Regions from separate parts of the Virgibacillus sp. L01 genome, predicted to be linked through region 1. Evidence: riboswitches for the same ligand, from Rfam matches in the RefSeq annotation. Region 1 holds a riboswitch; each other region holds the start of a gene.
The links. Region 1 has a riboswitch for thiamine pyrophosphate ahead of ACTWQM_RS02700 (peptide ABC transporter substrate-binding protein). Riboswitches for the same ligand answer to the same signal wherever they lie in the genome.
Positions count from the first base shown of each region.

Region 2: linked by a shared signal. The riboswitch ahead of ACTWQM_RS13290 (YkoF family thiamine/hydroxymethylpyrimidine-binding protein) and the one ahead of ACTWQM_RS02700 (peptide ABC transporter substrate-binding protein) in region 1 are both predicted to bind thiamine pyrophosphate.
Region 3: linked by a shared signal. The riboswitch ahead of thiT (energy-coupled thiamine transporter ThiT) and the one ahead of ACTWQM_RS02700 (peptide ABC transporter substrate-binding protein) in region 1 are both predicted to bind thiamine pyrophosphate.
Region 4: linked by a shared signal. The riboswitch ahead of tenA (thiaminase II) and the one ahead of ACTWQM_RS02700 (peptide ABC transporter substrate-binding protein) in region 1 are both predicted to bind thiamine pyrophosphate.

Region 1 covers NZ_JBQQCP010000001.1:594,726-602,301, forward strand. Annotated here, with positions in the region: gene mqo (malate dehydrogenase (quinone)) at 18-1,514, opposite strand; gene ACTWQM_RS02700 (peptide ABC transporter substrate-binding protein) at 1,865-3,529, opposite strand; TPP riboswitch at 3,708-3,820, opposite strand; gene ACTWQM_RS02705 (acetoin reductase) at 4,075-4,845, opposite strand; gene ACTWQM_RS02710 (MDR family MFS transporter) at 5,538-6,947, opposite strand; gene ACTWQM_RS02715 (ATP-dependent DNA helicase) at 7,446-7,576, shown strand, end outside.
Region 2 covers NZ_JBQQCP010000006.1:249,453-257,028, forward strand. Annotated here, with positions in the region: gene ACTWQM_RS13270 (Na+/H+ antiporter) at 725-2,302, opposite strand; gene ACTWQM_RS13275 (energy-coupling factor transporter transmembrane component T family protein) at 2,479-3,258, opposite strand; gene ACTWQM_RS13280 (ABC transporter ATP-binding protein) at 3,239-4,918, opposite strand; gene ACTWQM_RS13285 (ECF transporter S component) at 4,915-5,493, opposite strand; gene ACTWQM_RS13290 (YkoF family thiamine/hydroxymethylpyrimidine-binding protein) at 5,486-6,094, opposite strand; TPP riboswitch at 6,193-6,300, opposite strand; gene ACTWQM_RS13295 (DUF192 domain-containing protein) at 6,428-6,760, opposite strand; gene ACTWQM_RS13300 (HD-GYP domain-containing protein) at 7,128-7,576, opposite strand, start outside.
Region 3 covers NZ_JBQQCP010000011.1:60,126-67,701, reverse strand. Annotated here, with positions in the region: gene fdhF (formate dehydrogenase subunit alpha) at 1-1,338, opposite strand, end outside; gene fdhD (formate dehydrogenase accessory sulfurtransferase FdhD) at 1,340-2,167, opposite strand; gene ACTWQM_RS17380 (Glu/Leu/Phe/Val family dehydrogenase) at 2,700-4,079, opposite strand; gene ACTWQM_RS17375 (hypothetical protein) at 4,206-5,627, opposite strand; gene thiT (energy-coupled thiamine transporter ThiT) at 5,924-6,502, opposite strand; TPP riboswitch at 6,597-6,697, opposite strand; gene ACTWQM_RS17365 (N-acetylmuramoyl-L-alanine amidase family protein) at 6,776-7,576, opposite strand, start outside.
Region 4 covers NZ_JBQQCP010000005.1:193,866-201,441, reverse strand. Annotated here, with positions in the region: gene ACTWQM_RS11545 (MerR family transcriptional regulator) at 1-209, shown strand, start outside; gene thiE (thiamine phosphate synthase) at 322-927, opposite strand; gene thiM (hydroxyethylthiazole kinase) at 927-1,700, opposite strand; gene thiD (bifunctional hydroxymethylpyrimidine kinase/phosphomethylpyrimidine kinase) at 1,701-2,504, opposite strand; gene tenA (thiaminase II) at 2,501-3,190, opposite strand; TPP riboswitch at 3,257-3,360, opposite strand; gene thiW (energy coupling factor transporter S component ThiW) at 3,362-3,853, opposite strand; TPP riboswitch at 3,941-4,056, opposite strand; gene ACTWQM_RS11515 (DUF1801 domain-containing protein) at 4,146-4,499, opposite strand; gene ACTWQM_RS11510 (phosphotransferase family protein) at 4,803-5,729, shown strand; gene ACTWQM_RS11505 (DUF4064 domain-containing protein) at 5,925-6,350, shown strand; gene ACTWQM_RS11500 (hypothetical protein) at 6,413-7,369, opposite strand.

The DNA of each region.
Region 1 (7,576 bases):
CTCATTCATCATTTTGATTATTCCTGCTTCTTTAAATTATCCAATTCCAGAGCTTTCATTGTTGAATATTTTATTTCACCAATAAGTTCAGGTTTATCAGATAACGTTTCACCATAGGAGGGAATCATTTCTTTTAATTTTGGTTTCCACTCATTATGTTTATGCGGGAAGCATTTTTCAAGTAATCCAAGCATGTCTGAAACAGACGTTGATGCACCTGGAGAACCACCAAGTAACGCAGCCAATGTTTTATCGTGACTATGAACAATTTCCGTATCACTAAATTGAATGGTTCCTTTACCAGCTGGCGTATCTTTAATCACTTGCACACGTTGTCCAGCAACTTTGAGTTCCCAATCCTCATCTTTTGCATTAGGAAAGAATTCTCGTAATTCATTCATTCTCTCTTTCTTTGATAATTTCAATTGTTGAATCAAGTATTTCAGTAGCGATATGTTTTTGACGCCTGCTGCTAACATGGTAATCATATTGTTCGCTTTGACTGAAGCAAACAAGTCGATATTTGAGCCTGATTTAAGAAACTTAGGTAAAAAGCCTGCAAAAGGACCAAAAATTAATGTTCTTTTACCGTCGATAAATCGCGTATCCAAATGCGGAACAACCATTAGTGGTGCTCCAGGTGGATTTTTACCATAAACCTTTGCGTAGTGTTGTTCAATCACCTCAGGATTATTACATTCCAGATATTGTCCGCTGATAGGAAAACCGCCAATGTGTTTCCCTTCAGGAATTCCGGTTTTCTGTAATAACAACAAGCTGCCACCGCCGGCTCCGATAAAAACAAACTTCGAAGTATGCGTTCCAATTGCACCATTTTTGTCCCGAACCTTCAATTTCCACAACCCATCTGTGGTCTGCTTAATATCTAGCACATTATGATTGTAGTTAACAGTTACGTTTTCTTTTTCCAGGTAATCGTACATTGTGCGAGTCAATTCCCCATAGTTAACATCTGTACCATCATCAATTTTCGATCCGGCAACAGATTCGTTTGCTGACCTATTTTTCATAATCAACGGGAACCATTCTTTTAACCGCTCTGGATCTTCGGAAAACTCTATTTCCTGAAATAATGGATGGCTGGATAATGCTTCAAAGCGCTTATTCAAAAATTCTACATTTTCTTCACCTTTAACAAAACTCATATGAGGTAAACTAGTGATAAAATTACGTGGGTACTCGATTAAATTACGATTTGCCAAATAAGCCCAGAGTTGCCTTGACAAGTGAAAGCGCTCATTGATTCTAACTGCTGCATTGATATCGATGGAACCGTCAGATTGTTCGTTTGTATAATTCAACTCGCATAATGCGGCATGTCCTGTTCCTGAATTATTTTTTTCGTTCGAGCTTTCCCCACCAGCAACTCCAAGCTGTTCGAAAGCTGTAATTTTCCAATCAGGTTCTAATTCCTTAAATAATACCCCCAAGGTTCCACTCATAATCCCAGCACCTATTAAAACAACGTCTGATGTAGATGATTGATTATTCATTTTGGATCACTCCCATTTATCTAGTATTTTATCTTTTTGAAAAAGTTAGCATTCATTGATTGTATCGATTCTTCTAAATAACCACATGTCTATAATTCTGGTAAATCAAACTGTCTCTATTGCATTACTCGAAAATCAATTGGTGTAAAATTTAACACTAATTCTTTTAGCTAAAAAAAAGGCACTCTATCATAAAATGTATGCTTGAACGGCAAATTACATTCAGAAAGAGGCCTCTTGATGGAATCTATTATAACAAAATTGCACGAATTAATACATCAACCCAAAAGAAAAAGACTGCCAGTTCCATCAAACCAGCAGCCATTATCAATAATTATATTCAGCACCTACTATTCCACTATATCCACCCATTTATAATTTTCGGCACTTACCTTGTAGGTGATCAAATCTTTCACATTACTGTTTTGCAGATAGGCTGTGCCACTTTGGTAGAGTGGAACCAACACGGCACTATCTTCAATTAGAAGCTGTTCCGCTTTCAGCAATGCATTCCAACGCTTCATCGGTTTATCTCCCAGAGAAGATTTCGATGCAAGAACCAATTCATCATATTTCTCGTTTGAATATCCGGTGTGATTGCCTGGACTGTCCGTAATAAACAGATTCAAGTAAGTCATCGGATCCTGGTAATCACCGCCCCATCCGGTTAATATAAGCTCGTAATTCTGATTAACGTTCGCATCGACACTTTGTTCGGGCGGAACATTTTTAATGGTAACCGTCAGGCCGGGAAGATTGGACTCCCACTGATGTTTGAGGTTCTCAGCAATGGTTATTGACGAACTGGAATCCGATGTCGTCAATTTAAATTCTAGTTCTTCCTTATTTAGTTCCCTTAATCCCTGCTGCCAATGCTCTTTCGCCTTATCCACATCATATTGAGTCAGCTTTCCATTTTCCTCGCGAAAGTCCTTACCGGTTTCTGGGTTCTCCGAAATCCCTCGTGGTACCGTTCCATACAGAACCTTGGAGCCGTTATTGAGGATTTCATTGACAATTCCTTCTCTGTCCAATGCCATATTCAAGGCTTTTCGGATGTGTAAATTGGCAAGATTTGTCTGGTTGCCATCCTTTCCTTGGTTCATTTTCAAAAATCGTACCCCACCTGTTAAAAAGGTATGGTACTCTTCCTCTGACGAAAATTTATCAACAAAATCACCTGTCAGCCCTACTCGATCAAGCTGGCCATTCGTGTAAAGATCTACTGCAGTTTGCGTATCCTTTACAACATCGACCTTAATCTTGTCAACATTCACAGCATCCTTATCCCAATACTGCTCATTCTTTGCATATGTCCATGAGCTTCCTGTTCCATCCCAGTCTTCCAGGACAAATGGACCATTAAATAAGGTATGTTCACTGTCAGTTGCATATTGATCTCCCTGCTCCTCAATGAATTCCTGAGGCTGCGGGAAAAAGATAGCTGTAGTCAATAGTTCCTTAAAATATGGAATCGGCTCCTCGAGCGTTACTTTTAATGTACGATCATCCAGGGCTTCGACTCCAAGCTCATCGACTGGCTTATCGCCTTTTAAAATTTCTGAAGCCCCTTTGACGATTTCCTCAAATTGTGGCCCGTATGCTGCACCAGTCGCAGGATCAACTGCCTTTTTCCAGGCATACTCAAAATCATGTGCAGTAACAGCGGAACCATTCGACCATACGGCATCTTTCCGTATTTTAAATGTATAAACCCGATTGTCTGCACTTACCTTTGGTTCGCCAGCTGCCACAGCTGGCTGTGGATCCCCGTCTTTATCCAACCGGTATAACCCTTCAAATACCTGGTTAATGATCCTAAAACTAAAGTCGTTATCAGCCATTGTTGGATTCAATCCAGGAATTTGGCCAGGAGCACTCAGGTGAAGCACTTTTTCTTCTTCCTCGCCCGTATCTTCTTCGCTTGCCGTTTCATCCTGCGTCTCCCCGCTACAAGCAGTCAAGACAAGTAATAACAGCAGTGAAACGAATGAAATGGTTCGTATGTAATTCATCTTTTTTGCCTCCTTTATCTCTTTTGCAAAAATTAAACACAGCACCACCATGAGAGCACTGTTAAAAAGCCTGTTACAACCCTCGCTCACATACCTCCTTCACAGAAACAACCATTTGCACCCATAAAAAACATCCCGGGCCATTACCCAGAATGTTTGGAAATACATACAAAACAGCATCAGACTATTTGTTGTGTTTCCTACGCTGGTTTGAGCCAGACCAGGTTCCAAGGATCAGCATCTTAATGGATACACTCTCAACTGGCAACACCAGTTCCCCTACAACGATTGTTATGAATTTAATTAATTATTTTACTATTACATATCTTGATAAATTATTCAATCTTAAAATTTTCATACAGCTCAGTTTTTTTAGAAGCACAGGAACGGGCCTGCCGTTTCCAAAGTAAGAGAAACTTTCCCACGTCTTTAACACATCAAACTTATATATTAGAAAAAGGTAGCACAGATATTCCCTTGCTCTATCCCACTTAAAAAACCCCCTCTACTATAGAAGGGGGTGAAATCAGTATTTAATTATCTATTTAGTGAACTTCAAGTCCGCCATCAATATTAATTGCTTGTCCAGTCATATAGTCAGAGTCCTTGGATGCTAAATAGGAAACAAGGTTTGCGACGTCTTCTGGAGTTTGAGAACGTTCTAAAGGGATTTGATCAACCTGCTGCTGCCATGCTTCTCCTGGCTTCATCCCTTTATGTTCTACCATCTTGGCGTCAATCCGATCCCACATACTAGTTCCAACGATGCCTGGACAATAAGCATTAACTTTGATCTTATCCTGAGCAAATTCTTTTGCTGCTGCCTGTGTTAATCCATGAACAGCAAACTTAGTAGAAGAATAAGCACCTAATAATTCAAAGGCTGTTTTCCCGGCGATACTGCACGCATTAATTATTTTACCGCCATCATCTTGTTTTTTCATTTGCTTTGCTGCAGCTTGAATACCATATAAAGTACCGAACACGTTAACATTGTAAATCTTTTCTAAGTCGTTTGGTTCCACGTCTACTAGTGCTTCTACCTGGTCTATCCCGGCATTATTAACAAAAACATCTACGGAACCAAACTTTTCAACAGCTTCAGAGACTACTGATAATTGATCGTCCTGTTTAGAAACATCGCCTTTAACAGCTGCCACATCAATGTCTCTATTTTTAAGTTCTTCAACTGTTTTATTAGCCAAATCAATGTCCATATCACTTATTACAATCTTAAATCCATCTGACCCTAAGCGTTCAGCAATTCCTTTTCCAATACCTTGTGCTCCTCCAGTAATTACAGCTACTTTACTCATTGTTAACCACCTCTCTAATATGTCTTATATTAGAAATCTACCCTGCAATTATTTTTAAAAAACATAGGGATGGATTATGTGCATCCTAAAATTTCCACATTAGGTGGATTAAATTCCTTTTTCGAAATGTTCTAAGCCACACTTGTAGAAAAGTTGTCATGCTATTTAGTTAATAATTCAATTTCCCACAGACTAAAGTAGACAGGTATGTTAATTTACACATAGTTGAGGTTAAGCCGATTGGGGCGCATTAAGTAGTATAATAGTTTTTCGAGTACGTACGCATAGGCAAAACTGCAAAAGCATATTATTTAGATAAGAAAAACAGAGATAAACTAGATGAAATAATAAAAAAGGTTAAGCACCTGAATGAGGAGGGGTTCTATGTGGTTGAATATCGATAGACCAACTAGGAAGGTAACAATACATGAGGATAACTGTTCCTATATTCCTACAGAAAATTCTAAGTATAAAAAGTTAAATGGCCTACTTCGTGACGGAGGATGGCTGCATTTTAACAATGGAGAAGAGACTTTACTAGAGATAGAACATGCCTATAGAGAATATGAGCAAGGCAACTGTTATACTTGTAATTCAAGAATATAGCCCCAAAAGTTGCCTAGGTAGGATCTCATTCTCATTTAAGTACTAGGTTAAGTAAATTGCTGGAGGTCACTACCACCCAAACATCATTACCCCCTCTCAACAGGCTGCTTCTCCCTTTCTAAAAACAGAGAAAGAAGCAATCCTGTGACAGCAAACAAAAATGCGACGAAGAAGGCGGTTTTTACGCCGGTCAAATAATTAGCTGGCTGTACGACAGCCTCAGTTCCGGCCCCAACATTGCTGATAAACGAAATAATAAACGTCAGTCCCAATGATCCCCCGAATTGGCGGGCCGTATTGATTACCGCAGTCCCATGTGAAATCAGCTTATCAGGCAAAGCATTGATGCCAGCGGTCATGATGGGCATATTAATCAATGCCACCCCGCCCATGGCAACCATGAATAATCCCATCGTAATAATGAATGGCGTATGAAGACCAAGAATCAAATTAAAGCCAAGTGTGCTTAGACTTAGCAGCATAAAGCCGATAATCGCAATTGTTTTGCCACCGTATTTATCAAACAATCTTCCTGCCAAAAGCGACATAGCAGCAAGTGTCAGCGCCCCGGGCATCACAATCAGGCCTCCGTAATAAGCTGAGAACTGCTGAGCGTTCTGCACATACATCGGTAAAATCGTCTCGATTGAGATGAGCAGACTGAACGAAAGGATGGAGACAAACGCAATAAGTGCAAAGACAGGCACTTTAAGCACACGAATTTCCAGAATAGGTGACGTGAGCCGCAGCTGCCTAACCACAAATAAACCCAGTGCGAGGGCTCCTGCAATCAGACTGGTAAGTGTATCTGGATCAGTTATGCCACCCTCCTGTATGCTATTGAAACCGTACAGTAAGCCGCCAAAACCAATCGTTGACAGTATAATGGATAAGATGTCGATGTCTGTTTTTCGCTGCTCGGTAATATTGCGCATATACAAGAAAGTAAAAAGCAGAATACATGCTGCAATCGGCAGGGTTATCAGAAACAACGAACGCCATTCGAAATAGCTAATCACAACACCGGAGATAGGCGGACCAACCGCGGGCGCAACGTTAATCACAAGCCCGGCCAATCCCATCGCGTATCCTCTTTTTTCCTTTGGATACAGAAGGAACAACATTGTCTGCATTAACGGTATCATTATGCCAGACCCCATTCCCTGAATAACACGCCCAATTATCAGGATGGGAAACGAAGGTGCAACCAAACAGATTAATGTTCCTGCAAAAAACAAGAACATAGCACCCATCATTAATGTCCTTGTTTGAAATTTATCAATTAAATAAGCCGTTATTGGAATCAGAACGGCAATGGTTAACATGTAGCTGGTTGTTAGCCATTGGACTTCCGTTGAGTTAATCTCGAACGCATTCATGATTTTTGGAAAAGCCGTAATTAGCAGAAATTGTGTCAAAACAGATAAAAAAGCAGCCGACAATACAATCCCTACAATTAGGCGTCGTTGAAAACGTGATAGATTCGCCGAAGTCATCTCATCTGCCTCCCTTCGTAGTTAATCATTTCCTTTTTATATACAACCATATTACATGCCACACAATGTTTCAGCAATTAACTAACAAACGGTGAACATTTAAATTAGAAGCGTTTCCGGTTATAGCCATCAATCGGGGTATTCGTACCATCCAGTAATAAATAAACCAGAAAAGCAGTATCATCCGGAATGGCATCCTCAATATGCCCCGTTCTTTCCTAATGCCAATTGCCATACCCACAAACATCAAACTCAAAATAAAAAAAGCAGCCAGTTTCACCAAACCAGCAGCCCTAGCTAATAATATTTTAAGCATACTTTGACAAAATTCGGGAAGTAGCAGGCACATTGGCACAAATACATCGAAGCAAGGGGATGGTTCTTGTGCTTCCTGCAACTTCCAAATGAAGCAAGAACCGTCCCCATGTTGCTTCCTTGCTTCCTCTTCCCTAAAATCAGCTGACCTGCTAAACTTAATGTAACGAAGCAGGTGATTACATGACAAACGTTGTTAAAATATCGATTAGGCATCTAGTGGAACACGTATTTCGAAGTGGGAGTATTGAGTCCGGTGGTTTCCGTTCAGCAAACCCTCTTACAGATGGTACAAAGGCTCACCAGAAGATACA
Region 2 (7,576 bases), on a different contig from region 1:
TATAGTAACTGTATATATTATTCTAGCTTGCCTTCAAATACTCCTCTTTTTCCTGGTAAAGCCTACAAAGCAAAATACCACTTTATTGTTGAAGCTATAATTGAATAGACTTAGTGGTCCCGAATCAATTTTGTTGATTTTCCGGATCCTCATTCCGCTATTTGTACATTACATCCACATTTTTCATTGTTTTTGGGTAAATAACGGAACGAGGATTCATTGCATCCCCTTTAGGACGGCTTTTCCATCAAATAACGGAACGAGGATCGCACCTTAGATTTGCCGGATCCTCATTCCGCTATTTCCGATAAATCGGCTGTTTGGAGCACGTTATGTAATCGTCATTCCGCTATTTGTACATTACATCCACATTTTTCATTGTTTTTGGGTAAATAACGGAACGAGGATTCATTGCATCCCCTTTAGGACGGCTATTCCATCAAATAACGGAACGAGGATCCGCACCGTAGATTTGCCGGATCCTCATTCCGCTATTTCCGATAAATCGGCTGTTTGGAACACGTTATGTAATCCTCTTTCCGCTATTTGTACATTACACCCGCATTTTTCATTGTTTTTGGGTAAATAACGGAATGAGGATTCATTGCATCCTCTTTAGGACGGCTTTTTCACCAAATAACGGAACGAGGATCCGCACCGTACGTAGATTTGCCGGATCCTCATTCCGCTAATTGATTTGTACTCCTCACAAATGCATGAGCCATTAGTGTTCACTTTCCAATTCTGCCAGTTGATTCATGATTTGCTCAACTACCTGATCAGCAACCTCAGGGGAAATAATATCCTCTTTAGCCAGTCGTTCAACAGCTTCGTGCTGTGCGTATAGGGAATGGCGTTCAAGTGTATTGATCTGTTTCTCTCGTAATTCAGGTTGATTCTGGATGAGTTGTTCAATTTTGCTCTGTACAGAATCAAGATTTTCCTGGTATTCATCGATAATTTCATTTGTAACAGTATCGGTTATCCGCAAGTTCTTTTTAACCCTTTTTATTTCCTCAATTCCTTTTTCATACCGGTATGCCTGTGCCAGTAATTTTTCATACTCATCGTAGCCGTCATCCTTTTTGTCAACGCCAAGCCAGGCAAGCAATGGCTGTATCGTAAGCCCCTGAAGGACAAGTGAAAATAACACCACACTAAAGGCTAATATTAAAATCTCCTCACGCCCTTCAAAGTCTCTTGGCAAGCTGAGAACAAGCGCAATTGATAAGGAACCTTTTAATCCTCCCCACGTCAACGTGTGTTTCCAGGTTAGTGGGACAGTTTTTGTGAAAAATAAGCCCGCGTAAACAGCGACAGTTCTTCCAGCAAGGACAATTACAATAGCGAGGAAGATTAGTCCCCACATATTTGTTACATCAATTATGGTGATTTCGAGTCCAACCATTAAAAACACAAGGGAGTTTGCAAGCAATGTTACAACATCCCAGAAGTTATTGATATTCAATTTTGTCGTGGGGCTCATCCCAATTTTTGCTCCGTAATTTCCTAAAATCAGTGCAGCAACAACAACTGCAATTACCCCTGATGCATGAATGGTCTCCGCCAGTAAAAAGACTCCGTAAAAGAGAACAATACTGAAGATAATCTCCAAAGGATAATCGTCAAAGTACCTCGTAATTCTTGATATAATGTAGCCTGCAGCCCCACCAATGATTACGCCTAGGGCAACAACTTTTACAAATTCCCAAGCACCTAAACCGACACCTTCAATCCCCATACCAGCATAGGTAACTAGTGAAAAAGCGGAAATGTTGAATAGCACAACAGCTAATCCATCATTAAATAAACTTTCTCCTTCTATAATAGTAGAAAGTCGTTTATTTACACCGAGGTTTTTAAATATTGATAACACACTGACGGGGTCCGTAGCGCTCATCACAGCCGCGAACACGAAGGCTGCTGGGATGGAAAACTGCAACAGCCACATGGAGGAAAAGCCGATAACAATAAAAGATAAAAAAGTCCCCCCAAAAGCAAGCATAATAATCGGTCTTTTATTATCGTACAGGTGGGAAAACGGAATTTTTAAAGCTGCTTCCCCCAGTAAAGCAGGCAGGAATAGCGTTATAACGGCAAAATTAAAAACCTCACCTTCCGTTATGAATCCCTTTAGAGGCTCAAGGACAGGGATGTTAACCAGACCGATAATTGCCCCGATAATAACAAGCGCAATCGGATACGGTTTATTAAATTTCATGGCAATAGCGGTAATCCCCGCTGCAATCATCACCAGTATAAGAGCAAGTGAAAATATATGGTGTAAATCCAATTCCTCCACTATGCTGTTCCTCCTTTATCGAACACTTTTTCATATCATATCATTCATTTTTACCAAAATCATGAAATTTACCATGAGATGTTTGGAAAAAGGCATAAAAAGAGCCGATTTTGGAGAAAATCGACTGCTAAAATATGTTTGGGAATCCCTTTAGAAATATGGGGAAATTTGTCCCTTTAGAGCTCACCGCTGTACCATTTGAAATAACCTAGATACCATGAAATGTACGCAACTGATAGTAAGGTGATAACCATAAAAATCAGAAAGATCCAATCCTTTGCTGAGGTGGAAAACAGCCGATAAAAGGTTCTGTTTTTATCCCCTGTAAAGCCTTTTGATTCCATTGCCATGGCAGTACGTTCGGCTTTCCTGATAGCGCTGGCCAGCAGTGGTATGGAGAATTTTTTGTATTGATTCCATTTTCCTCTAATCGTTTTTGCCTGATCAAATCCGCGCACTCGATGAGCCGAATGGATAATAACCAATTCGTCTTTCATCATTGGTAAAAACCGATACCCTGCCAACACGCCATAGGCAATTTTGGGTGGCAGTTTTAATTGCTGGATAAGGCTTAATATAAAATCGACGATGTTTGTTGTGAAAATAAATAATAATGATAATGAAGCAACACTCAGAACACGTAATGAAAGTGCGAGTGCTGTCATAAAGGATTCTTCTGGAAAATCCATTCCAAGTATTCTTATTATTTTATCTGGGTTTTTAGGTGTATCTGCAAAAACAATTGTTGTCCATAGCATTCCAAACGCAATAATAGAAAAGGGGAGAAAATATAGGCAATACTTTTTCCAGTTTATTTCTCCTCCAATGAATGTTATTGCAATAGTGAAGACCATAAATAAAGACGGAGTAATTGGATCAAATACTAACGCCAATAGAATTACCAGTATAATAATCGTGATTGCTTTTATACTTGGGTTAAGATGGTGTAGAAACATAATTGCTAGCTTCCTTTTCATAAATTTGCTGGAGCTGAACCTGAATTGGTCTTTCAAGCTGCCATTCTTGTAATGTCGATATCGGCTGTTTCCACAATTCATCTGGGTGACAGTCAGCAACAATCGCTCCTTGATCCAAAACAATTACCCGTTCCGCATAATGGTGCACAAGCTCCATATCATGCGTAATCATTACAATGGTAGTTCCTTGCCTATGCCGCTTGTTAAGCAGATTCATTAACTCTTCGGTTGAATGTGCATCCTGTCCAAAGGTTGGTTCATCTAACAGGAGCATGCGCTGGTCATCGATAATCATGGTTGCTACGCTTAGACGCCGTTTTTGTCCCTGGCTTAGGGTATATGGATGTTCGTTCTCAAGATTCGATAATCCACATGTCGTAAGGATAGATGTTACTTTTCCATGAATTTCTTTATCGTCCAAACCTTTCATTTTCAGACTGAATGCTACTTCATCAAACACAGCGTTCGTCACAAATTGATGTTCTGGATTTTGAAATACATAGCCTATTTCATCACGTAAATATGCTTCTTTCCAGTTTTCCAATGCTCTTCCGCTAACTTGAATGTTTCCTGTTGAAGGTTTCTGGATACCCGCCAAGATTCTGGAAAGGGACGTCTTGCCACTTCCGTTTGCACCTGCAATTGCAACAAACTCACCTGTATAAAAATTTAATGAAATATCCTGAATGATTTCCTGCTTTTTTTTCAACAAGGATAGATGCTCGGCTTTTAAAAAAACATCTGGGGTTTCTTTAATAGATGATGTTAATTGGCACCCCCAATTTATCGACCGCCATTGATCGATCTGATTGGCAAATTCATTGATGGTTAGCGGGATAAAATTGCCTGGATTACTTCCCTGATTCAGCACATATTGTGTAACCTTTGGCAGCCAGATTCCTTGATCATTCATTGTTGGTAAAATTTCTTTAATCCCAGTCCGCAGTGAGCCATCATAGAAAACCTCTCCAGATCTGTTAAGTAAAAGACTGCGGTCGAACAAATCCATCCACCCATCAAGTTGGTGTTCAATGACTATAATCGCAAATTCGTTTTGCAGCTTAAGGGTTTGAATAGTTTCTATTAATTCCCTTGTTGCAACCGGATCCAAATTAGCTGTAGGTTCATCTAAAATAAGTAATTCAGGTTCCATTACCAGAATGCAAGCTAAGGCCAGTTTTTGCTTTTGTCCCCCAGAAAGGGAAGCGATAGTTGACTTCTTATAGGTTGCCAAATTAACAAGCGACAATGCCCTGTCTATCTTGTCCTCCATCTGGTGATGAGGAACGTGGATATTTTCCAGGCCAAATGCAATTTCATCTTCAACAGTAAGCATACAGAACTGTGTTTCTGGGTCTTGAAATACAACACCTACATGGCGACTAAGCTCACCAGGTTTATAGTCTGCCGTATTCTTACCATTGATAAAAATATTTCCAGTCATTGTTCCATCCAGTTCGCGCGGGTATAAACCGTTTAAACAAAATGTTAACGTACTTTTTCCACATCCGCTTGGACCTAACAATAGAAGTGTTTCGCTTTTGTTTAATTCGAAGCTGACATTTGATAAGGTGTCTTGATCCAAATGCGTTTCAAAACGTAAGGACAGCTGCTCAACACTTAGTAAGCTATTGCTCATACTGCTCGTTTCTTTCGATGTTCTTTGCCCAAAGCATAACTGGATAAGACACCTGTTTGTGCTAAACTATCGCTCAATGCTTTTCCAAGTAACCCAGCGATTAGCGCTCCGCTTATGATTCGTGCAACAAACATGCCTGTAACATAAGGTGTGGAGAGTGCTGCGAACCCGCTTATGAAGTAGCCATATACAAAACTAAAAATAGCTGCACCAGCACCTGAAGCCATTAGCACCCATGTCGAATAATTCTTCCAGCGTGTCATCGCAAATGCCGACTCTGCTCCTAGCCCTTGAATCATCCCGGATATAATTAACATTGGACCAACTGCACTACCGAGTAAAACTTCGACCATAGCTGCAATCGTTTCAGACATAAAGGCAGCTCCCGGTTTACGAATAATGTAGGCTGCAATAATTGAAACAATAAACCAGATTCCAAATATCAGATCATATCCAATTGGTCCGAAAAAGCCAACAAGTACCTTTCCAACCGGGAGAAAAGCTAGATAGACAACCCCGAATACAACAGCAAGTGCGGACATGACGACTATTTCCTTGAAGCGCCAATTACTCATCCTTGTCTCCTCCTTTGTGGGATGGGCTATTAGCTGATACAGATACTGTCATTACGGTATGACTCGACCCTCCATCAACCGTTGCATTAAAAACTTGTTCCAATCCATCGAATATTTTAATAGATTCACCATCAAGTCTAGTGGCATAATGCGCATGCGAAACATCAACATGTTCTTTCATCGCTTCAATTTGTTCCATAATTACATCCATATAGTTCCCGCCACCAAGTGGGTATAAAGAAAACTTAGCCGCAACGGATTGTTTAATGTCTTTCACCTGTACGTGATTTACGGTAACATCATCTTCTGCCAAATAAACATCTCCTGCTGAGTCACCTGGGCAACCCAGTGAATAGGTCCCTTCGAATGCAACGTGCTCACCGGTTCTCGCTGCATGAATAAAAATAGCCTTTGTTACGTCAAAAACATGGGGTAACCTTCCTCTAACTGTTGTTGTCACATCGTCTGTCTCCATCCAAACTTTTGAGGTGTCCACATTTTTGAGTGCCGTTGTAATAACCTCGATAAAATTGTCGCTCATTGGATGAATCGAAAAGCTGCAACCTGCAATACCTGAAGTTGAACAATGCTGATTTGTCATACAAAATTCCTCCTTGTTGTTTGTAGTTAAAATATAAACAAAAAACTGCATCCCCGTGGAATGCAGTCTGTTAGTATGTATTGTCAAAATAAAATATACACGCTTCGACCACACTTCCCCACGCTAGTATTACCTAGTTCGGGTGCAAAGGGTCAGAACAAAACAGTTCTTCTCAGCTGAATTTAACAGCTCCCCTAGTGAAAGGTTGATATGCAGTTTTTCTATCTTTATCTTAACTAGGATCTGTTTAATTGTAAAGAGGGAGAGTGATGCTTGATTGTTTCTTCTAATAGAATAAAAAAAGAGCCAACTGTGAAAGTCGACTCTAGAGGTTCATGGACTTAACTTTATAGTATCTCCTTCTGTAATGTGATTCTTCACTATCGTACCAACAGGCAACTCAAGTGCTGAATCAGCATTCGGTACTGGCGGGACTACTTTCCATGGTTTTAAATTCGGGATTGTTCTCACTACGTTATTTGAATGATCAAGAAATACTACATCAATGGGAAACCGCATGAAAAACATGTGAACGGATTTACACCGTGTAATTAAAAGACCTTCATTCGTAAAAGGCTTCTTATGAAACAAAAGTCCTTTTAATCTTGCCCAATAACTATCAGCTATCTTTATCTCAAACGGTAAACTGATTTCCAAAGCTTCCACTCCTCTTATTTCCTTTTGTTCATTATAGTGATTTAATTGTTCTTTATATAGTTCAAACGGACTGATTTGAAGGTTTGCAAACCCCGTTAAAATAGTTTTTCCAATGATGCTGTTTATCTTTCCAGCAATGTTCGTTGTATTGTTAGGCCCGTTAATTATTTATATGTTAGATATGCTGTAGGAATATCATGAGGAATCAACAGAAGAACACGTGGAATCAACAGAACAGCACCCGGAACCAGCCAAACCCTAATTGGATGAGAATTTGTGTAGAACCTGCGGAAAATAAACAGATTCCCATCCAATCAACACAACACCTAACGTCGATTAAGAAAGTGCACCAAGTTGCCCATCAGCTCAAATTCGGTTATAAAATATCTTCCGGATGTTCAATTTTATTATATATTTTTTCGATAAATGTTGAATTATATGTATCATACCAGGATTCAGGAAGTTCTAATTCAATTAATAAAGAAATAAAAGTTTCTACTAAATTTCCATCAAACTGTGTCCATGAACATCTTTTTAATTCTTGAAAAGCTTCATGGTAGGACATTTTAGCTGATTTATAATTCCGTAAATCATAGGTCATTGTATCAAAAGAATCACATACTCGAATAATCCGTCCCTGTACAGAAATTTCCTCACCTACTAAACGGCGTGGATATCCAGTGCCATCCCAGTTTTCATGATGATCTCTGACAAACTCCGCTGTACGTGTCTTCCCAAGTTCCTTCCGAACAATAACGTTCCCAATATGACAATGACTTTCTACTACTGTTTTTTCAATCGTATTGAGCTTGCCGGGTTTTAACA
Region 3 (7,576 bases), on a different contig from region 1:
CTTTTGCGAGCGCTTAATGCGTGAACCAAGCACTGGATGTGATTCGGTCGTATTAGAACCTATCGTTATAACCATTTCCGCCTCAGCAATATCATCAATTGAGCCTGAGTCCCCGCCATGTCCTACAGTTCGAAAAAGACCTTTAGTAGCCGGTGACTGACAATAGCGTGAGCAGTTATCGATATTGTTTGTTCCGATTACCTGTCGTGCCAATTTTTGCATCAAATAAGATTCTTCATTAGTTGCTTTAGATGAAGAAATAAATCCAAGTGCATCTGCACCATTACCATCCTTAACCTCAGAAAAACGCTTCACAACATAATCTAGTGCTTCATCCCATTCTACCTCCACAAAAGATTCGCCATCACGAATCAATGGCTTCGTCAATCGTTCATCCGAATTCACATAATCCCATCCAAACTTTCCTTTAATACAGGTAGAAATGCCGTTTGCGGGTGAATCTTGCTGTGGTTCTACTTTCAAAACTTTACGATACTTTGTCCAAACATCAAATGTGCAGCCGACACCACAGTATGTACAAACAGTCTTAGTCTTTTCAATCCGTTCTTCACGCATAGACGCTTCCGTGTCAGAAACCGCAAATAAAGGTCCATATCCTGGTTCTGCCTTTTTCGTTAGATCAATCATGGACCGTAACAGTCCAGGACTATGATCGGTCATATACCCTGCTTCGCCAACCATTGATGTTTCCATTAAGGCATTACACGGGCATACAGTGACACATTGTCCACATCCCACACAAGATGAATCATCAATAGGTACGTCGTTATCCCAGACAACGCGCGGCTTCTCTCTTTTCCAATCAATTAGTAGTGTTTCATTGACCTGGATATCCTGGCATACTTCAACACACCGTCCACACAATATACACTGGTCCGGATCATATCGATAAAAAGGACTTGAATTGTCAATCTCATATGGTTTCGCCTCAAATGGTCTTGACTGGTGCTCCAACCCGAATTCTGCAACTGTATTATGAATCTCACATGTGCCATTGTTATAGTCACAGACAGTACAGTACAACTCATGCTTTTCCAGTATTCGGTCGAGGGCTTCTTTTTGAGCTGTATTCACTGGCTCAATTGTTGTATTTACTTCCATACCAGGTGCAACTGTTGTTCCACATGCACGCACAATTTGACCGTCAACTTTTACCATACAGGTATCACATGTTTGTACAGGTCCCAGTGACTCGTTGTAACAGATTTGTGGCACAAACTCGCTTGTGGTGTTAATCAAATCCAATAGATTTTGGTTATTTTCTGCTAAGTATTCTTCTCCATTTAACTTAACAACAATATGGTTCTGATTTTGCACATTATCTCCTCCCTAGAAAATGTATATTTTGATCCGTATCACAATAAACTCTATTTTCATGAGTATATACATTCAAACTGGTGTCACGGGCGAATCCAATGGCAGTAATCTGCAAATCATCAGCAAGCTTTAATGCCAGATCTGTTGGTGCTGACTTGGCCACCAATAGCCCAGCACCGATTTTGGAAACCTTTAGTACTACCTCTGACGAAATTCTTCCACTGAACAAAACACATTTATTTTTCAGGGTTATACGATTTTGCAATATATACCCGTACAGTTTATCCAGCGCATTATGACGCCCAATATCAATATAAGAAGCTATAACTCCACCACCGGATGCTAATGCTGCCTGGTGTACACCTCCTGTTCTACCAAATATTTCTGATCTGGAGTCAAATTCCATCATTAATTGATAGATTTGCTTAGATGAGATTTTTGTGTTGGACATGATGGTTTTAGCAGTTTTTACATCCTGTTTTAAATAGAATTCCCTACTCTTCCCACAGCACGAGCCAATCCATCTTTCGGTTCGTTCAGGAAATGATACAGGAATTGATAAATCAGCATATGCAAAACCCTTAGCTTCATCAATCGATAGATTTTCCACTTGATCAACTGAACGGATAATTCCCTCAGATGCCAAATACCCAAGTGTCATTTCATAGATATCACTTGGCGTGCAAACAATTGTGGCATATTGCTCTCCATTAACTGTAATAGTTATGGGGGCTTCTCTAGCAACCTCATCCTCTTCTGTTGCTTTCAAATGCTGATGATACTTCGTTGTCTTCCATAACGACAAGCTTTTATCATTCACTTTTAACATCCCTCCTTGTAGCGCTTACATTATTATCTTTAATAGATGATTACCCATTCAAAAAACATTCAAAACGACTTTACTTATTTACTGAATATTATAACATATTTCACCGTATAAAAAGACATTACACATGAAACAATGTAGTTCAATTTTAAGTAGGGCAGTAAATCACAGCTTCAGGAGTTCCGAAAAAAGCAGTTCAATTAGGGCAACGAGTTCAGTTTTAGGGATAAAATAATAAAAATGCACCTAATTGGGGAGTATAAAACACTATGACTTAAACTGCTGGCGGGATTATATAAGATTAAGAGATGAAGTATTACCATCGGAATGAAGATCCGACAAACAATCGAATAGGATCCTCGTTACACTACCAACTGAATATCAGTCGAATTTGAGGCAAAAATAACAAATAACGGAATGAGGATCCGCCGAATCAGTATATTGGATCCTCATTCCGTTAAAAAGTGGGTTCTTCAACTATGGGGCGAGATGTATGCTAATTATAAATTACTCTCAGAACTGGACTGCTTAATTTTTAATATAGTTTTCCTTGCTTATATAAGATTGTTGATATTTTCATTACGGCATGAATATAACAGTTCTGCCGCAACGGAAACGGATCCCCAAAAAATTGTGGGAAGATGGTATCAAACGTTTGCTGCATTTTATCAAATAAGCGTTTAAAGATTTCTTCTTCACTGAAAAATTGCGTTTCCCGACCTTGCAGCCATTCAAAATAAGAAACGATGACACCACCAGCGTTTGCTAAGATGTCAGGAACAATAATCACACCTTTTTCACTCAGATATTTATCTGCTCCACTGGTTACCGGTGCGTTTGCTCCTTCCACTATGATACTTGCCTTTACATCTTTCATATTTTCCTGATGTACCTGTCCTCCCAGGGCTGCTAAGAATAGTACATCTACATCCAAACTTAACACGTCATCACGATCTTTAATGGTAGCTTTAACATCTGCTTCTTTTAACTGTTCATCATTAACTGGAAGGTCTCCACCGCTATTGGATGTAAATTTGACAAGGCCTGGAATATCCAAACCATCGGAATTATATAGTGTTACATTCCGATCGCTAACTGAGACAATTTTATTGTTCAGATGATTACATTGAAAAGCTTCAAGTGCGGCAACTGAGCCAACATTACCAAATCCTTGGACTGCCATTGTCAGTGTTTTGTCCATGTGGTTCAACGCTGTTTTCACAAAAACATTCTCACGTTCTGAAAGCCACTTTTCCTGATTCTTAACAAAGTTATGGATCATGTAGCGGAATGCGAAATAAACACCTTTCCCCGTTGCTTCCCTTCGTCCTAACGATCCGCCGTTCTCGACACTTTTGCCAGTAAAACTGCCTCTGTAAGGACTTCCAGGACGAATACTTTTATATTCACCCATCATCCAGTCCATTTCACGGTCACCTGTACCAACATCCGGTGCTGGAATATCTTTATCAGGTCCAAGAATTTCACTGAAATACTGCACATACTTCTTGCAAATCATATATAATTCTTTAACACTATAATCTCTCGGGTTAATCACAACTCCGCCTTTTCCACCACCAAACGGTACATCATGGAGCGCATTCTTCAGTGTCATGAGTGATGCAAGGTTAGTTACTTCATCTTCATTAACTGATTCATGAAAACGAATACCACCCTTATACGGACCAAGAATATTATTATGCTGAACCCGAAAAGATGGAACACGTGTTACTTTGCCATTTTCGAGCGCAATTCGTAAATAGGATTTGTTGACATGATTAGGAGTGGATAAGATAGACACCAACGACGTAAATGCTTTCTCACGTGTTTTGTCTGTCAGTTCTGGTAAAAACAATTTATCATCCAGTAAAGCTTCCAAAGACTCCTGAACAATCTTCGTGGTACTGCTTGCCATTTTGAAAACCTCCATCAGTAGTAAAATTTTCCTGATTTGTTAAAGTGTATCAAACAAATATATTATAAACTAATAATACTGTTCTACTTGGAGGATTTACTTGTTTATATACAATTATTCAAGTCCTTATAAAATTAAAACAGCAAAGACGGTAGAAATAATTAATCCAAGAATAACCGGAATAAAGTTTTTCCGAACCAAGTCCATAACTGATACGCCACAGAATCCAGCAATCGCAATCATAGATGACCAAGCAACAATTGTACCTCCACCAGTCCAAATTGAACCCATTTGGCCAATAGCCGCGAGTGTTCCCGAATCAATCGAGGAACTTTCCAGAGAAGCAGCTAGTGCTCCAGTCAGCGGTAAACCTGAAAATCCTGAACCATCCAGCCCAGTAATAATACCAATAATCAATACACTAAATGCTGCAAATAAGGCACTTTGTGGTAGGAAGGCCTGTGAGGATTGAACAAGGTCAAACAGCAATCCGGGTGCCTTTTCATCCACACCTAGAATACCACCGGAAAAATCTGCACTGCCAAGGAAGAAGAACCCCGCAATCGGAATAACCGGTCCCATTGCCTTAAAAGCAAACACAAAGCCATCTGTAATATGGTTACTAATATAATCAAGTGCATGTTGCCGACCAAACGCTACTGTCGATAATAACAGCAGGATTACAGCAACTCCTCCAATAAATGCAGCACCATCCCCACCTTCAAATCCACTCATTCGTCCTGACATAAGCTTTGTATACATCATATAGATTACTACTGTCAAAAGGGCAATGGGTACAAGTACTGCAAATACTTTACTCCAAGTATCCAGATGTTTTGAATGTGCTTTATTAGTTGACTCTTGCGTTGCCTGTAATGCTTCCAATTCTTTTTCATTTAGCTCACTATTTTTTGAACGAATTGTTTTTCGATAAAAGAGGTATGCTAATCCGATTGCTACTGCACCGGTAATCAGAGATAGGATTAATGCCTTATCAGCCACCAAATTCACATCAATGCCGGCTGATTTTGCGGATAGCCCTGGTGCAACCTGAACAATATAATCAGAAGAAAGTGCCATCCCCTGACCAGCCAGCGCAACAGCAACGGCTGCAGTTAATGCTGGAAGTCCTGAGCGAATTGCAGCAGGCACCAGCAATGCACAAATAAGCGGTACCGCTGGTGTCGGCCAGAAAAAGAGAGAAATGACATAAGTTACAGCAATTAAAACAAAAAACGAAACATGCCCATTTATCATTACTTTTTGGATTGGCTGGATCATCCTTCGATCGGCACCTAAATCACGCAATGAGTGTAGCAAAGCCATCATAAAAGTAATGATCAGGAATATACTGAATAGTTCCTTTGCTGCAACAAGGTTGGCATTGAATATAGCGGTAAATCCATCGATTAAATTCCCGTTATATACCCAGGCAATCACAAATGTCCCAAGCAACGACGGAAGTACAACACCTTTCCTGAAAATCATTGTGAAAATAATTATTAGTGTAAATATACCGTATAGCCAATGTGATATTGTTAGTTCCACCCATAACACTTCCTTTCTTAAGTGTGCTATAGCCTATGCACACTGAAAGAAAGCGGTGAAAAATTATTACAATGCTGGATTACTATAATTCCCTAATTTGATTCCTTTTCGTTACATTCATTGCAAAATAGCTTTCCATTTTGTTGGACACCGTCAAAAAAACCATCCTCACAATAAACGTTTTGCCCACATGACTGACACTGTCCGATTAGTTCTTTCATCCTAATCACCCCTACCTTAATTATAGAAAAATAGCCCTTATAATACAAAGGACTATTTTCTGTGAACGGATTAATTTACGATGCAGTTTGCAATAATGTTTTTGGTTGTTTGTAAAACAAAAGAAATACAATAACTGTACAGATGATAAAGGATGGCAGCATGTAAGATCCACTATAAAGTAACGAATATAACCAGACCGGCTGGCCTTCTGGTGCATAATGTCCAAAGAACACGATGCCGGCTGTAAAATGCGCCAAAAAGCGTAGTGCTGAGCCTATAAATACGCCTAACATAATTAGTAAAAAGCTTATCTTTGCTTTTCCTTCTTTGACAGCATGTTGAACCGGTTTTACAAATATTCCTGCCACTCCAATTATAGTGAAAGCAACAATATAATCAAGAAAACCCTGGACAGGTGTTAATATTATTGGTCCGGACATTACGATCTGCATGACTCCTAACAAAAATCCGGCCACCAGACCACCTTTCAAACCCCAGCGAAAAGCCATAATGAATATTGGGATCATAGCAAAAGATACAGATCCACCTTGTGGCCAAATCGAGAACTTTAAAAAAGGTATTATATCTAAAAGTAATGCCATGGCAGCAAATATTGCCACCTCAATCATAAACAGCGTACGCTTCGAACTCATTCTAAATTACCTCCCCTTTTGAATAAATACAAAAAAAGCAATGCCAAGGGGAAGCTTCCTGATGGGGAATCCGCTCACAACATTGCTTTTATTCCATCAAAAAAGCCACCATCCCTACGTTAGTACTAACTAACAGGTTCTAAGGGTCAGAACTGCACGTTCACTCTCAGCCAAACGGCTCCCCCTGTAGGCTTCTATTAATCTGCTTTTTTCATTATGTGTATTATAACGTATCAACATACAATTGACAACGGTTTCTTATGGTAAAAGAACTTATTTTGTTGATACAATAGCCCCTGTATTTGGATGAGCATAAATTTGAACCTTGCCAAAATCCCGTGTTTGAATTAAGTAGACATGTGCCTGCGTTCTGCCTATAACTTTATATGTTAATCCACCAAATTTATCCGGGCGTAAAAAACCTTTTTCATTCCCCTTAATCGGAGTTGCATCCAATGGATACACTCGCCAGCTTGAGGCTTTCGATGGCAGACTTAAATATTTATTAAGTGTTGCGCCAATTCCATTACCTTTATAGGAAAATTCACTAAACGAGCAAAAGGCCTTGACAACAGATTCGGCTAATTCCAGCCAATGATCCTTTATCTTGCGTATATCGTCTCCCCGCGAATCGGCAAAGCCATATTCAATTATATTAGTGATAACTTTTCCCGTATCACGGTTCATATAATAAAAGTCACGTGTACGATCATTTGGCAGTGTCCTTGTAAAGACCCTGCGTATATTTTGACCTGCATCCTGCAATCCAAAAGCTATTTCTTCTGCCATATTCTCTCCCCCATAGATAGAATGGATAACCTCACCACCATCCCCTCCACCAGCATTGATATGATTAGAATGACAATACCTTGCACCACTATCCCGGACAATCTTCGTCCTTTCTGCAGGTGATAAGGTGACATCCTTTTGCCGGGTAATTGCAATCGGAATTCCTAACTGCTGATAGCGTTTGTACTGATAGAGTGAGATTGCTAGATTCATATCTTTCTCAAGCCAATATTGATTGGATCCACCACCTGGGTCTTTTCCTCCATGACCTGGATCAATTATTAA
Region 4 (7,576 bases), on a different contig from region 1:
CTGAATCTGATGAAGCACAAGCAGGTATTAAGGTATGGTATGACTATTTGAACAAAATCGGAAACTATTCACTTGATGCATTCAAAGGACTTGGGCAAATGTATGTCGATGATGAACGTTTCACCAAGAACATCGATAAGTATGGTCAAGGTTTGTCAGTTTTCATGCGTGATGCCATGGCGGTATATGCTGACAGAAACAAAAAGTAGGGTGGTTCTACTAATTTAATCGAACCCCATCATCAAAAGGTGGCATGAAATAATTATTTATTTTATGCCACCTTTCGTATGTGGGCAACGATAGTATATATGAAAGTAAGGTTTATAACCTTTGAACTGCTGTTGTTATATCATTTGCCTGTGTCACAGCTGAAATAACCGCAACACCGTCAGCCCCGGCATTTATAACAGAAGCTGCATTTTGGGTGGTTATTCCACCAATTCCTACAATAGGAACGCTTGGAAACTGGTTTCGTAATGTCTTAATCCATTCCACACCGACTGCAGATTTTGCGTCAGGTTTTGTAGATGTATTAAAAATTGGACCAGCACCAAGGTAATCAGCCATTTGAATTGGACTATTAGAAACTTCGGTTGGATTCGATACAGAAAGGCCAATGATTTTAGTAGGAAATCGAGCACGCAGGTTTTTAACTGAAACATCATCCTGTCCAACATGAATTCCATCGGCATCTAGAGGTTCAACAAGGTCGATATCATCATTGACGAAAAATGCTACCTTATGATGCCTGCAACTGTTTCTTAATTTATATCCTAACTCTAATTTATCATTTCCTTTTAATGATCCAGCTCCTTTTTCGCGATATTGGAATGCTGTAATACCAGCTTTTATCGCTAATTCTAAAATATCAGCCGGATCACGGTCACAATTTTGACTGCCCATTATCAAATATTTTCTTAGATTCATCAATTAAGCTTCTCCAGTTTATCGACTTCAAATGATAATGCATCAATAAAATGAGGAAGGAAAGTCCCGGATCCATTAACTTCTGAGTTGACGGCAGCATATTCCGCAGCCAGTCCGTAAAACTCAACTGCAGTTAACACCTGCTGCTCGATTGGTTCATTTGTGGTTAAACATGCAGTTAGGACGGAACCCAGCAGACAGCCGGCACCAGTTATTTTGCCAAGAATCGGATGCCCGGAATTGTTACGCAGAATATCTTTTCCGGAGCAGATAACATCCGTTTCTCCTGTGACAACGGCAGTAGTTTGATAAGTATCGGCAGCTTTTAAAGCTATCTCCACAGAATTTCCATTACCTACCGATTCGACGCCTTTTGTTTCCCAGGGAATTTCTACGAGGTGTGCAATTTCGCCCGCATTTCCTTTGATGACGGTTGGCTGCACTGTATTTAAAATTTCTTTTACAACAGATGTCCGAAATGGCGTTGCTGCGACACCAACAGGATCAAGAACCACTGGTATTCCTGTTTCATTAGCTGTTTTTCCTGCTGTGATCATTGCTGGGATTTCCTGTGCTGTTATGGTCCCGATGTTTAAAAGTACGCCATCTGCAATGGACGCCATGTCGTTCGCTTCCTCTTCAGCTTTAGCCATGACTGGGGTTCCGCCAAAGGATAACAAGCCATTTGCGGTAAAATTCATCACAACTTGATTTGTCAGATGATGAATCAACGGACTTTGATCTCTTACTTTTTGAATAATATCTTTGTTCATTTACCTCACCCTTTCAATGGGTTGTGCCCAATGATTTGTCGGCCCACTTCCATGACCGAGTGAAAATGAATGACGGATTGCAGCAGTTACGTAATCTTTTGCTTTTTTAACGGCCTCTGGTAAAGAATCTCCTTGGCTTAAGTAGGCTGTAATGGCTGCTGAATAAGTACAGCCGGTTCCGTGTGTATTTTTTGTATCAATTCGTTTGGTTGAAAAAGTGTGTAACGAACTGCCGTCATATAAAAAATCGATTGCTTCACCTTGCAGATGGCCACCTTTAACCAATGACGCACCTGCTCCAAATTCATGAACTATTTGTTTTGCAGCCTTTTTCATGTCGTCCAGTGTTTCGATTTTTTCACCTGTAATATCTTCTGCCTCAGGGATATTAGGTGTTACTAACGATGTCATTGGTAATAGTTTCTTACGTAAATAATCCCTGGCATCGCTTGCGATTAATGGATCGCCACTTGTTGCGACCATTACCGGATCCATAACAAAAGGGATGTTTAAACCATTAATCTTTTGAGCAATAGCCTGCATCATGTCAACGTTGGCGATCATTCCTGTCTTAAATGCCTGAAAGGGGATATCGGTCATAACAGAATCCAATTGTTGTTCAATCATTTCAACAGGGAGATGGTGCACATTCTGGACACCTGTTGTATTTTGGGCAACAACGGATGTAATGACAGACATACCGTAAGTCTTCAGTTCCTGAAAGGTTTTTAAGTCTGCTTGTATTCCGGCTCCACCACTGGGGTCAGTACCAGCGATTGTAAGTGCGCATGGAATGCTTTTCATTTGCCAACCACCAACTCGTTTATTGGCCACTCTTCACAAGTATAGGCCATTTCCCAAAAGGACAGTTCTAATTGGCAGCTTTTACGAAATGCTTCTTTTATCTTTTTCTGCTCATCCAATGAAGCATGTTCAGCAAATTCATCCAAGCGGTTTCGCATTTCCATCACTATTTTGCCAAATCGTTCATCAGCATAAAAGCTGATCCATGGATAAAATGGATGATCCGTTTCTGGTTTATATTTGTTCATTAACGCATAGCCGATTTCCAAATATGTCCAGGGGCAAGGGAGCAGTGCACCAATGGTTTCAGCGACACTGCCCATTTGCGCGTGATACATCATATGCTTAATGTAATGATCAGCAGTTGGCGGAAGCGGGTGACCTTGCAGCTCCTCGTAGCCAATCCCTATATGGTCGCAAAAGTTATGATGTGGGTGGTTTTCACTATTTAAAACAAATTGGATTTGTTCCCCGAAGAAGCGGATGTCCTCGCGCTTGTCAGATTTGGAAAGTGCAATTCCATAAATTCGCATAAATGCATTTAAATATTCAAAATCTGCCTTAATATAATGCGCAATTGATCCGTTTGGGACATCTTTTTTTCCAATACCAGCGACAAAAGGGTGATTAAATATTGCTTGAAAAATATCTTGGTTCTCATCTCTTAATTGTTGTGTGAATGACATAACAAAGCCTCCAATGATTTAGGAAGCTACTAGGGGGGATAAAAGTAGATTAGTAGAGGTATAGATAGCGGACCTCAACTACTTCCCTGCGCAGGCATTATCCAGATCAGGTTCCAAGGGACAAGGAATATTTCCGTTTCTCAGCCAGTACAGCACCCCTAGTAGTTTTTCCTATATTTTATTTTGAACTAGTCTTTCCTGATTAACCCGTGAAATAACAAACCAGCCTATCAATGCTCCAGTAACACTGCTAATAAGAAACGACGGTATAAAGAACAAAGCACCAGCTGAACTACCCATCAATAGCTTTGCAAAGGGAACAGCAAAAAGTGCTCCGATGACCCCGGTACCAATTGCTTCTCCCACAGCAGCCATGGCTTTTCTATGAGTCTTCTGAAACAAGTATCCAGCTAGAAATGCTCCAATCATGCCGCCGGGAAACGCCAGCAACGTACCAAGTCCAAGCATGTTGCGGAGCAGGCCAATCATAAATGCAATACCGACCGCAGGACCAGGCCCAAGTGTCACTGCGGCCATAACATTGACGGCATGCTGGACGGGATAGGCTTTTGCCACGCCTGCTGGAAACCAAAGTAACTGTGCACCCAATGTACCTATTGCCACAAAGACTGCCATTGTCGTAAGTAATCGTGTTCGGTTCAATCAAATCCTCCTTTCCGTGAAAGGGGCGCGTACGAAAAAAGCCAGATCCATTAATGGACCTGGCTTGAAATAGCTGATATAAGTAAGTATATCGTCAGTCTACTTCCCTCCGCTGGTATTAACCAGATCAGGTCCGTAAGAGTCAGAAAGCTAATACGTGCTTTCCTCTCAGCCCACGATTTTGGGCACCCCTAGTAGTAATTTTTAAAATATTATGTTTACAATTTAAGGATAACAAAAGAAATCACTTTTGTCATGGTTTATTTCATGTTCATGAATGTAATGAAAAAAATCATGTTTCCAATTCAATGGCTTCCTTAATTAATGCAGAAAATTTTTGGGGTTGAATATCGTCGAGTTGTTTTACTCTGATATGACGCATTTTTTTGCCAGTTCCTTCAAGCAGGTTATCCTTATCCTTAAGTGTGGCACCGAAGTAGAAACCTAGATTAACATGATTCTTGGCAGTCTGGAGATAGCATACAAGACCATTCTCAATATAACATGGCTTTCCCCATTTCATTTCTTCAGTTATATTGGGAGACGTTTGGAAAATAACCTCCCGTAATTTTTCGATAATTTCCTTTGTATGCCCATTTAAATTTTCAATGAATTGATCTACTTCTTTAGTTTGGATTGGTTCCATGCTTTTTGACTCTCCTTTTATATTATTGTTCTTACATTACAGTAATAATCGGACACAGGATACGCTATTTCTGCAAAAAAATGCTTTTCCTGTAATATGCGGTCATCAGATACCTTATTTCACATATATCTAAGGAAAAAGGGATGTTTTTGTCAAATAAGGGCTTTGGTTTCCGCTAATCTTTGACATTACAACTTCATGATACTCGTCATTGTATATTTTCACCAAAATGATACTAAATCCCTTTAATTCCAGAGTAGATGTATTAAAATTAAATTTATATTAGAACTGGGGTGGATTTTTTTGGAACATAATAACGAACATTTGTCGAGTAGAATTATTGAATGGGTAGTAGATAATGTCGATTCGAATGCAGTGGTGGAATCGGTTAGTCGACTGAAAGGAAGTACCTCATCCACATTACATAGCATCACAATACAGGTGGATCAGTCAGTAAAACAATATGTTATCAGGCAGTTTGATAATAAGGAATGGCTTGAAGAAGAACCGGATTTGGTTTTGCATGAAAAGGAGAGTTTGCTTATGGCTGCTAAAACAGGCGTTACCACTCCTCAAGTTGTCGCCTCCGATGAAACTGGAGAAAAATGTGGAATTCCAGCGATTCTCATGACGAAACTTGAAGGTGCTGTAGAATTGCAACCTGCCAATATGAATGAGTGGCTTACCGGCTTGGCAAAGGGGCTTGTGAAAATTCATGCAGTCGAAGCGAGTGGATTTCCATATCAGCATTATAGCTACAATGACTTATCAACGTTTGAGGTACCGAGCTGGTCAAAGGAGCCGAAAACATGGGAAAGTGCTATTAAGATTTTAGCAGGACCTCGACCAAAAACGACAGATTGCTTCATTCACCGAGACTATCATCCAGCCAATGTATTATGGAATGAAGGCTTAGTTAGTGGGGTGGTAGATTGGGTCAATGGCTGCAGAGGCCCTCGCGGAGTTGATGTCGGGCATTGCAGAGTGAACCTGGCCATGCTATATGGTGTTAAAACAGCAGATGGTTTTCTGAAGGCATATCAGCAACAGGCAGGTTCGGATTTTACCTATAATCGGTATTGGGATTTGCTTTCTTTGACCGATATGCTAGTTGGACCTCCAGAGGTGTATCCTGGGTGGGAAGCATTCGGTGTATCAGGATTAACAAATGATATGATGAAGAAGCGATTGGATAAATACGTTGGTAGTCTGTTAAATGGAGGTATTTGATGAAGCTTATTTAGATTCAGGGCATGGTTTGCTGAAATTCGATTTGTGTTTGGCGAATGTTAGTAAATACATGTTATGATGAAGGTAGGATGGACAGTTTTGTGTGGTAAAGTTGAAGTGGAACGGGTAATTTAGAATATTCCATTCAAATTACTGCATAGAATTAAGTTAAGTTAAAAATGGGGAGGGTTTGTCATGAATCGGACAGGGGAAATTGTCCTAACGATTGTAGGAGCATTAATCTATATGCTGTTTGCTGGAGTAGGTATTTTTACAGCATGGCTATTTAACAATGAGCAAGTTTTGAATGAGGCTTCGGATGAAATGATGCAACAACCTGGAATGGGAACGGGTGATATGCAGGCTATGCTGGAAGTCCTTCAAGGTGGAGGTCTGGTGCTAGCGATTGTTTCCATCATTGCGTTGGTATTAGGTATTATTTCAATCATATTGGTAAAAGGCGATAAGAAACCGAAAGCAGCAGGGATTATTTTGATTGTAACGTCTGTACTTGCAGCAATTATCACAGTGGGCGCCGGAATCTTTAGCGGGATATTTTACTTAATCGCTGGAATTATGTGTCTGGCACGAAAAGAACAACAAACGATAACAATGGAATAAAAGTAGTAAAGAGTAGCCATTAAGGTTACTCTTTACCAACCCAGAAGATTAATTTTTTAGCCTTACTTGCTTATCCAATTCAACTTGTCATTCCCTTTATCGTGTATAACTATTTTATAAGGTTCTTCCTTAAGCAGTGATAATTCTTCCCTTTTTATATCGATTATTTCATGTACGTACATTTTGATTTGCTTTGCCTTTATATTCGACGTCCATCCTTTTGATAAAGAGGTTTTAATTGTTATCTGTAAGGGGGTGGTGTTGAACGAATGGGTAAAACCGGTAACTTTATCAAAATTTTTGTTTGTTTCTTCCCGTATTGATCCCAGAATAGGATACCATTTCTGTTCTGTTAACTGTGCTTCGGTTCTTTTATCGACTTTCACCTTATAATCCACTTTTTTCTTTGAATAGATAGTATTATGGATAAGTTTTTCGATAGCTTTTTTGTTTTGGCTAAAGTTTTTCTTTGGTTCATCAATTGTTATTTCAATGGTCGGGTTGGGGGTAGTCATAATGCTCATCCCGCTTTGATTATAACCTTTTTCTTGTAATATTTCGCTGGTAATTTCAAATATCTCGTGCGAGAGCTGTCTCTTTTCTTTGTCTTCTTCACTTATTTCTTCTTCTTCTTTTATTCTCTGTACTTTTACTGTAACTTCCACCTTGCCCAGTTTGTTGGATTTAGCAATATCTTTAATAATCTGTTTCATTTCTTTGCTAGAATCACTTTTGTTCTTTACATGGAGCGTTAGTTGTTTTGGTTTAGAAGAAAAGAGGGAAACCCTTGGAAATGAAATATTACCTTCATATCCCTCTTCTCTAAACCTTTCATGAACCTGCATATGGAATTTCTGAATCGCTTCCTTTTGTTTTTCTGTTTCCTTCATACTTTTTTTAATGCTATCTCGCAAACTTTCAGCAATCACCTTTTCATTATTGGTATTATAATTGACTGTAAAGGTAAAAATGATGACTATTAATATTACTCCTGCTCCTATAATTCCCTTTCTTTTCATTTGTCGTCCTCCATTTAGTTTTAACTGCTTTAAATCTATGTACTTAGTGTATTCAAATATGGATAGGCGGAAGGGAGGATGCGCGGAATGGATGATTTTAACTGTTTTTAACTAATCACTGCTAAAATAGTAAGAGTTAACTATAAATTTACAATAATTATATCCTTCCCATATTAAAAGTGTACCAGAGTCACAATTGTCTCACAA